One region of the Kluyvera huaxiensis genome, then DNA from elsewhere that is predicted to be linked to it. Evidence: predicted binding sites of a transcription regulator. Region 1 holds the regulator's gene; each other region holds the start of a gene.
What was found. Region 1 encodes LexA, which represses DNA repair genes until DNA is damaged. Its sites were predicted from a motif close to TNCTGTATGTACATACAGNA; they were not measured.

Region 1 (3,116 bases):
AGCGACAGACCGCGAAGCGCCAGGAAGACGGCAAGCGCCAGCCACAGTCCGTGGTTGCCAAGCACCGGTAGCGCTAACAGCGTGAGCGCAAATCCCGCCGCCGCAACGGCCATGCTGTTACGCATCTCCGCGCCGCGCGTCGCGCCGATAAACATGCCATCAAGCAGATAACACCACACGCCGATTATCGGGAGCACCATCTGCCAGATAACGTAGCGGTCAGCCAGCTCGCGTAGCTCGGGAATGGACGTCAGCAGCGCCACGATATGTTCCCCCAAAACGGCATAAACCAACGCGAACGCCAGTGCGACCACACCGGCCTGACGGCATGCCGCTCGCCAGACCTCCAGTAGTTTACTGCCGTCGCGCGCGCCGTAGGCCTGACCAGAATGGGCTTCAACCGCATAGGCGAAGCCGTCCAGCGCGTAGGCGGTGAAGGTAAGCATGGTCATCAGCACGGCATTCACCGCGACAATATCGCTGCCAAGACGAGCACCAAAAACGGTTACCGCACCAAAGCACAGTTGCAGCAACAGCGAGCGCAGCATGATGTCACGGTTCAACGCCAGCAAACGCCGGAAGTTGCCGTGCCAGGCCATTTTCAGCATCGCCCAGGAAATCCCGCGCATTACCAGTACCTTACGTACCATCCCTAAACCGACCAGCAAGGTCGCGTACTCGGCGATGGCCGTCGCTAACGCCGCCCCCTGCACGTTCATATGCAGCCCCATCACCAGCCACAGATCGAGGACGATATTGAGTACGTTGCCCACCACCAGCAGCACGACCGGTGCACGCGCGTACTGTACGCCCAACAGCCAGCCCAGCAGCACCAGATTTGCCAGCGAAGCCGGAGCGCTTAGCCAGCGGATGGAGAGAAAACGCTGCGCCTGCTCCAGCACTTCGCCGCTGCCGCCAACGATAGACAGCGCGAGATGAATCAGCGGATTTTTAAACAAGATGATCAGCAGACCGGCACCCAGCGCCAGCAGCAGCGGTTGTACCAGCGCTCGCGCCAGCGCCTGGGGGTCTTTGGCGCCAAACGCCTGCGCCGTCAGGCCGGTGGTGCTCATACGCAAGAACAGCAGCAGCATAAACAGGAAGCTGGTTGCGGTCGCGCCAATGGCCACGCCGCCCAGATAGACCGGGCTGTCGAGATGGCCAATCACGGCGGTATCCACCAACCCTAGCAGAGGCACGGTGATATTTGAGAAGATCATTGGTAGCGCAAGGCGCCACAGGGCCTTATCGGCGGAAGTCAGTAGCGGCATGAGTGAGAACCAGAAAGAAAAAAGGCTGTGATAACGGAAGTATCACAGCCATTTGAGAGAAGGGAGTGTTACAGCCACTCGCCGTTGCGGATAACGCCAACGGCCAGCCCTTCGATGGAGAAACTCTGCTGACGCAGATCGACCACGATAGGGGAAAACTCGCTGTTTTCCGGCAGTAGTTCGACGACGTTACCCTGTTTTTTCAGGCGTTTCACCGTCACTTCTTCATCGATACGCGCGACGACGACCTGGCCGTTACGCACATCCTGGGTTTTATGCACCGCGAGCAGATCGCCATCCATAATACCGATATCTTTCATCGACATGCCGCTGACGCGCAGCAGGAAGTCGGCACTCGGTTTAAACAGCGATGGATCGACCTGGTAATGGCCTTCAATGTGCTGCTGCGCCAGCAGCGGCTCGCCCGCCGCAACGCGGCCAATCAGCGGTAGGCCCACTTCTTCTTCCACCAGCAGGCGGATACCACGAGAGGCTCCGGAGACAATCTCAAGAACTCCTTTACGCGCCAGCGCTTTCAGGTGTTCTTCAGCCGCATTCGGGGAACGGAACCCCAAGCGCTGAGCAATTTCCGCACGCGTCGGCGGCATGCCCGTCTGGCTGATATGATCCCGGATGAGATCAAACACCTCTTGCTGCCTGGTCGTTAACGCTTTCATTCCGCCCCCTGGGTGTATATACAGTTATGCTGTGAGTATATACAGCTAGTGCCTATTTTGGAACCATAAAACGCAGGAAATCAGGCAGTTTTCACAGCTTTAGTGGAAATGAGCCCACAGCAGGATAGCCCAGGTGATCAGAGCGACAAAAATCGACAGCAACACGGCGGCTGAGCCCATATCTTTCGCTCGCCCTGACAGCTCGTGATACTCAGAGCCAATACGGTCGACGACCGCTTCCAGTGCACTATTGAGAATTTCCACTATCATCACCAACAGGACGGAGCCGATAAGCAGCACGCGGGTGATAGGGTCAACATCCAGCCAGCAGGCAATGATAATTGCCAGTACGGATGCAACCCCCTCCTGGCGGAACGCGGCTTCGTTGATCCATGCCGCGCGAAATCCTTTCCAGGAATATCCAGCTGCTTTGATAATTCGGGTGAGCCCAGTGGTATTATTGGCCATCTCAAGAACCTTTTACGTTATGACGTCAATGACAATGCGTACTTCACGTTGCTGCTGGGTTTACCGCCTTGCCGCCGCGCGAATCACTTAGTGTATTATTAAGAACCGGTAGAACAGAAATTCTGCCGACTTTCTGATATTCTTGCCGCGCATTTGCATGATTAACCAGAGGCTTTACATCGTTTATGTCCGGCTGGCCACGAATTTACTACAAATTACTGAATTTACCATTAAGTGTTCTGGTAAAGAGCAAGTCTATTCCGGCAGAACCTGCCCAGGAATTGGGGCTTGATACATCACGTCCAATTATGTACGTCCTGCCTTACAACTCTAAGGCCGACTTACTGACGCTGCGCGCCCAGTGCCTTGCGCACGACCTGCCCGATCCGCTTGAACCGTTAGAAATCGACGGCACTCTGCTGCCGCGCTACGTGTTCATTCACGGCGGCCCGCGCGTGTTCACCTACTACACGCCGAAAGAAGAGTCGATCAAACTGTTCCACGACTACCTCGACTTGCACCGCAGCAATCCACATTTGGATGTGCAAATGGTGCCGGTGTCGGTGATGTTTGGGCGTTCTCCGGGTCGCGAGAAAGGTGAAGTCAATCCGCCATTGCGGATGCTGAACGGCTTCCAGAAATTCTTCGCCGTCTCCTGGCTGGGTCGCGATAGTTTCGTGCGTTTCTCTCCGTCCGTTTC
Region 2 (3,116 bases), on a different contig from region 1:
TGCGGCTGCTCGTAAGCCGGTTGCTGCGGTTGAGCATACTGCGGCTGCTCGTAAGCCGGTTGCTGCGGTTGAGCATACTGCGGCTGTTCGTAAGCCGGTTGCTGCGGTTGAGCATATTGCGGCTGTTCGTAAGCCGGTTGCTGCGGTTGAGCATATTGAGGCTGTTCGTAAGCCGGTTGCTGCGGTTGAGCATATTGCGGCTGTTCGTAAGCCAGTTGCTGCTCCAGCGCCCCATTTTCTGCTGTTGGAGATTGTTGCCATGCAACATCAGGGGTATTGCCAGGCTGAACGCCATCGGCCGCCCAGGCGGGTGCTGTGGCGACTGCCGCCGCGGTGGCGATAGTTTCCGTCACCGTGTGGCCACTCAGCAGCGGATCAAATTCATCGTAATCCGCTGCACGCGTCGCGCTGGCGCCGGAGAACAGGACATCATCCGGATCGGCTTTAGCCGCATAGCGCTCGGCTTCTTGCGGATCGTCCATACGTCGACCGGAGAACAATGCCTCATCGGTCATGCGACCCATCGGATTCGCAAATTTTTCGGCGATACGTTTACGACGCGCCAGAGCACCGCGCAGGATACGTGCGCGACGGGACTCATGCGACACTTTCGACTTCGGCGCTGTATCCCCTTCTTCCTCTTCGTACTCGTCTTCTTCGTAGTCGTCTTCTTCAACCCACGAATCATCGCGACGCGTACGGTTGCTGGCAAAGGTCAGAATATTGAGGATCCAACTGCCCATCTTCTCGGCAATGCTGACCCAGGACCAGCCGGTAAACAGCGTCAACCCCGCAGCCCAAATGCACAAAAGCGCAATGGTGCCGCCGCTGCTGTGCAGCATCGGTTGCAGTGCGGTACTCAGTAGGCTGCCTATCACGCCGCCGGATGCAAAATACCAGATATCATCGGCGTTGATCGCCGCCAGACCACAGGAGGTCAGGATGATAGCCAGCACGCCAATTAAACGCAGCGAGACGGCAAAATAATCGATGTAATCTTCGCTTGCCCGGCGTTTCCAGGCAAACCAGCAGGCACCCACGATAATCACCGGAATGGTATAAGCCATTACACCAAAGATGAAAAACAGGGTATCAGCAAGCCATGCGCCCGAGGCGCCACACAAATTATGGATAGGTTCATGCCAGGCCGTTTGTGACCAGCTGGGATCGGAAGGATTGAAGCTCAGTAGTGCTGCCATTAGCCAAACGGCAAAAATGGCGCATAAAAGGAGTAACGCCTCAAGGAGTCGGCGTCCGCTGCTGAGTTTTGTCAGTTTGACTTCTTTGTCTTCTGTATATTCCTGGCTCAAGAAAGGCTCTCCAGGTGCCAAATGCTAAAAACGGACAACAGTGTCAGATTGCCCCGACACTGTTGCTGTATGGATTAACAGGAGTGTAATCAAACTGCGCTGATTTTGCACCTGTTCCGTTTTAGCGGGTCTTAATTACCAGACGATTACTCTGTTTGACTTCTTCCATAACCACATAAGTACGGGTGTCGTTGACGCCCGGCAGGCGCAGCAAAGTCTCGCCGAGAAGCTTACGGTAAGCCGACATATCCGGCACACGCGTTTTCAACAGGTAGTCGAAATCACCAGAAACCAGATGACACTCTTGAATTTCTTCAAGTTTTTGCACAGCGGTGTTAAATTGCTCAAACACGTCCGGTGCACCACGATTCAGAGTAATCTCAACAAATACCAGCAGTGATGCATCCAGGTAATGCGGGTTTAGCAGCGCGGTATAGCCCTGAATAAAACCCTGTCGTTCCAGGCGACGTACGCGCTCGAGGCACGGGGTCGGAGAAAGTCCTACTCTTTTGGAAAGCTCGACGTTCGAAATACGCCCATCTTTTTGCAGCTCATTCAGAATGTTGCGATCGATGCGGTCGAGATCTTTGCCAGGGCGTTTTTTACTATCTACCATTATTATTGTCTCTCTGTATTCCTTCCCTACTCCTGTCTTGACTCTGTGTCACTTCACTGTTCAGAGCCTTATCCCGATTTCAATACGCCGTTGTTGCTGCAACGACGCATATCCCAGGGTATGCGTATGAGAAGCCCCGGCGCCTCGCGGTCACTCTCCGACATCACGTATGGTATCTGTCCACACCATACGTAGATTTCAGTAAACCGGGTAAAAATGGCATTTGCGTGCATGAAAATTCACCACACGCGAAACACTGCTTTTCTTCTTCCTTGAATGTTGTCGCAAAAGCACAGGGGATTGTCAAAGCAAAACATCTTTTTTTAGTACAACATGCCAGATATTCATTAACACCCCGGCTTGATTGACATGTAATCGTCTTATAATTCCGCAGCGTGCAGTAGAAATTGTTATATTTATTGATGTTAAAACAAGCAATCAATCGGCCTGTTCTATTACACATATCGTTAACAAAATCGCGATGCTCTTTTTTTACGTCTACAAATTCCCTACAATCCAGACCAATGACTGCCAACAATTATGGGGATCTCATGGGCACGGCCAAACACAGTAAGCTGCTAATCCTTGGTTCTGGACCTGCGGGATACACCGCTGCGGTCTATGCTGCACGCGCAAACCTGCAACCGGTACTGATTACCGGGCTGGAAAAAGGCGGTCAGTTGACCACCACAACCGAAGTGGAAAACTGGCCTGGCGATCCAAACGACCTGACCGGTCCGCTGCTGATGGAACGTATGCACGAGCATGCAACTAAATTTGAGACCGAAATTATTTTCGATCACATCCACAGCGTCGATCTGCAAAATCGTCCGTTCCGCCTGACCGGCGACAGCGGCGAATACACCTGTGATGCCTTAATCATCGCTACCGGTGCCTCTGCCCGCTACCTGGGTCTGCCGTCCGAAGAAGCCTTTAAAGGTCGCGGCGTTTCTGCCTGCGCAACCTGTGACGGTTTCTTCTATCGCAACCAGAAAGTCGCGGTTATCGGCGGCGGTAACACGGCCGTTGAAGAAGCGCTGTATCTGTCTAACATCGCCTCAGAAGTGCACCTGATTCACCGTCGTGACTCATTCCGTGCGGAAAAAATTCTGATCAAGCGTCTGATGGATAAAGTGGAAAGCGGCAATATCGTGCTGCATACCAACCGTACGCTGGACGAAGTCACCGGC
Region 3 (3,116 bases), on a different contig from region 1:
CCGGATCTGAAAGGCACCGCCTGGGACGGCGTCACGCTTAAGCAGTTGATTCAGCACACTTCCGGCGTGGCGTGGAACGAAGATTACACCAACCCACAGTCTGATTTTGCCAAACTGACGCAATGTGAGGCACATCCGGGGGCCTACGAGTGCGTTCGTACGCTGGTATCGGGCCTGAAACGCGCGCATCCGGCGGGCGAAGTCTGGTCTTACTCTTCCGGCGGCGCCTGGCTGCTGGGCGATGTGCTGGAACGCGCAACTGGCATGACGCTCGCTAGCTATCTGGAACAGACCATCTGGCAACCATACGGTATGGCCAACGACGGCGTATGGCATTCCTATACCAAGGGCCAGCACGACGTCGGCGCGCACGGCTTTAACGCCACGCTGGAAGATTGGGGCCGCTTTGGTGAATTCGTCCTGCACAATGGTCAGTTGCCAAACGGCAAACAGATCCTGCCGGATAACTGGGTCGCGCAATCGGCCAACTGGAATACGGCGCAAAAATCGGTATCGGCGGCACACCCTCAGGGAATTTACGGCTACCAGTGGTGGAATAATGAAGTGCCTGCCAATGCAAAAAACGTGGTGCCAACGGCCAGGGATTCGCTGAAAGGTTCGATGTGGGCGCTGGGGATTTTTGGTCAGATGATCATGGTCAACCGCGCAGAAAACCTGGTGATCGTCCAGTGGTCAACCTGGCCGCAGGCGGAGCCATCGTTCAGCGCACAGCCGCTTGAGGCCTCGCTGATGTTCAGCGCTATTGCCAAAACGCTGCGCTAAGCGCCAATTGGTACTTCCTTAGACTCCCTTTAAGGCGTCATAGACCGCAACAGGAATTCGCTGGTAACAACGCCAGAGCCGCCAACGCGCTCTGGCATTTTTCATTACGCTTTCGGCTCTACCGCGACATACATTTCAATATCCCAGTAACCGTCTTCCGCCCCGTTGTTATGGTAAATTTCAAAACAGGGTTTAGCCGCCAACCGGTGCGTTTCATCTTTCAGAACGCTATCGAAAAACTGATACCACGGCGTGGCAAAATCATGGTTTTCGACACGAGCGTGCGCCGCAGCGTACAAGCCTCCGGCCACTTCCGCCGTCATCACGCCGTCACTGTGAGCTGGCACGACAAAGTCATCGGCCACCGAAACTACCGTATCGCAGCGCAGCTTTTCCGCTGGCACTTCGTCCGGGTTGTCATAATAGACGGCAAGCCACTCCTGGGCGGGAATCTGTTGACCGTCAACCCACTTCATCAACTGCTCAAAGCCTTGTTTGACCGTCTGTTCCCACGGCCCAACCATATGAAAACCTGCGATTTTGCGCGGTTTCACCTGCTTAATCTCATAGTCCATACTGCCTCCGTTACCATACTGTAATTTCATACAGTATAATTCTTATTCTCGGGTTTAGACAAACGAACAGTGAACATTATGTGAGCAGATTCGCACTCTTGCCAGGGAGCGTATAACGAGGTGATTGCATTGGGGAAAAATTAAGAAAATGGTGCGCCCTGCAGGATTCGAACCTGCGGCCCACGACTTAGAAGGTCGTTGCTCTATCCAACTGAGCTAAGGGCGCACTGGGGGAAGTCAAAACTTCCTGATGGGGTGAAGCGCGTGGAATTATACGGTCACTGACCGATGAGTCAATCCATTTCCTCGTGAAACCTGCGTTGAATGCGGCAGTGGATAAAGTCGCGTCAACAATCGCTCAACAGTTCAGCAAAAACACTTTCCGTTGAAAACTCGCAAACGATAACTGACAGCGAGCCTCGCATCTGACAAAATATGTACATCCCCCCTTCGTGAATGACAGATGGAATATTTATCCTGATGGCAGCAAAGATTATTGACGGTAAAACGATTGCGCAGCAGGTGCGCTCTGAAGTTGCGGAAAAAGTGAAGGCTCGCGTTGCGGCCGGAAAACGCGCTCCTGGGCTGGCCGTTGTGTTGGTTGGCAGCAATCCCGCATCGCAAATTTATGTCGGCAGCAAGCGCAAAGCCTGCGAAGAGGTGGGCTTCATCTCCCGCTCTTACGATCTGCCGGAAACCACCAGCGAAGCGGAACTGCTGACGCTGATTGATACCCTGAACGCCGATAGCACCATCGACGGCATTCTGGTCCAGCTTCCGCTGCCAGCCGGCATCGATAACGTGAAAGTTCTGGAACGTATCGACCCGGATAAAGACGTAGACGGCTTCCATCCGTACAACGTGGGTCGCCTGTGCCAGCGCGCGCCGCGCCTTCGTCCGTGCACGCCGCGCGGCATCGTAACGCTGCTGGAACGCTACAACATCGACACCTATGGCCTGAACGCCGTGGTGATTGGCGCATCCAACATCGTGGGTCGTCCGATGAGCATGGAGCTGCTGCTGGCTGGCTGCACCACCACCGTCACCCACCGCTTCACCAAAAATCTGCGTCACCACGTGGAAAACGCGGATCTGCTGATTGTGGCAGTCGGTAAACCTGGTTTTATCCCCGGTGAGTGGATTAAAGAAGGTGCCATCGTGATTGATGTCGGGATTAATCGCCTCGAAAGCGGTAAAGTAGTCGGCGATGTGGTGTTTGAAGATGCCGCCGCGCGCGCGTCTTACATCACCCCGGTACCGGGCGGCGTCGGGCCAATGACCGTCGCCACCCTGATTGAAAACACCTTACAGGCGTGTGAAGAGTATCACGACGTGGAGAAGGCATAAGATGGCAACATTTTCTTTGGGTAAGCATCCGCATGTGGAACTCTGTGACTTACTGAAACTGGAAGGCTGGAGCGAAAGCGGCGCACAGGCGAAAATCGCCATTGCCGACGGTCTGGTGAAAGTTGACGGTGCGGTGGAAACCCGCAAGCGCTGCAAAATTGTCGCCGGCCAAACCGTGAATTTTGAAGGCCAGAGCGTAACCGTTACCGCCTAATCCGTACGGTAGAGCGTCTTATTACCCGGCGAAGCCCTGCAACGCCGGGTTTTTATTGGCAAAATTTCAGAATATCCCTCTGCTGCATTCCCTGCGTTTTCCGTTAATACTTTGTTTTTCCTTTCTGTTGACGGACACCCGATGCCAACGATTATCACTCATGCTGCCGTACCGCTGTGCCTTGGTTTAGGACTGGG

Region 2: ABOC97_RS05285 (DNA translocase FtsK 4TM domain-containing protein) is a predicted target of LexA. The motif match lies at 1,374-1,393, and genes of this name have one in related genera.
Region 3: sbmC (DNA gyrase inhibitor SbmC) is a predicted target of LexA. The motif match lies at 1,375-1,394, and genes of this name have one in related genera.

The regions. Positions count from the first base shown of each region.
Region 1 is NZ_JBEFLV010000025.1:40,590-43,705, reverse strand. It holds gene dinF (MATE family efflux transporter DinF) at 1-1,271, opposite strand, end outside; gene lexA (transcriptional repressor LexA) at 1,340-1,948, opposite strand; gene ABOC97_RS20600 (diacylglycerol kinase) at 2,048-2,416, opposite strand; gene plsB (glycerol-3-phosphate 1-O-acyltransferase PlsB) at 2,602-3,116, shown strand, end outside.
Region 2 is NZ_JBEFLV010000003.1:279,152-282,267, reverse strand. It holds gene ABOC97_RS05285 (DNA translocase FtsK 4TM domain-containing protein) at 1-1,310, opposite strand, end outside; gene lrp (leucine-responsive transcriptional regulator Lrp) at 1,432-1,926, opposite strand; gene trxB (thioredoxin-disulfide reductase) at 2,478-3,116, shown strand, end outside.
Region 3 is NZ_JBEFLV010000014.1:62,908-66,023, forward strand. It holds gene ABOC97_RS15205 (serine hydrolase domain-containing protein) at 1-783, shown strand, start outside; gene sbmC (DNA gyrase inhibitor SbmC) at 888-1,358, opposite strand; tRNA gene ABOC97_RS15215 (tRNA-Arg) at 1,508-1,584, opposite strand; gene folD (bifunctional methylenetetrahydrofolate dehydrogenase/methenyltetrahydrofolate cyclohydrolase FolD) at 1,839-2,705, shown strand; gene ybcJ (ribosome-associated protein YbcJ) at 2,707-2,919, shown strand; gene ABOC97_RS15230 (metal-dependent hydrolase) at 3,061-3,116, shown strand, end outside.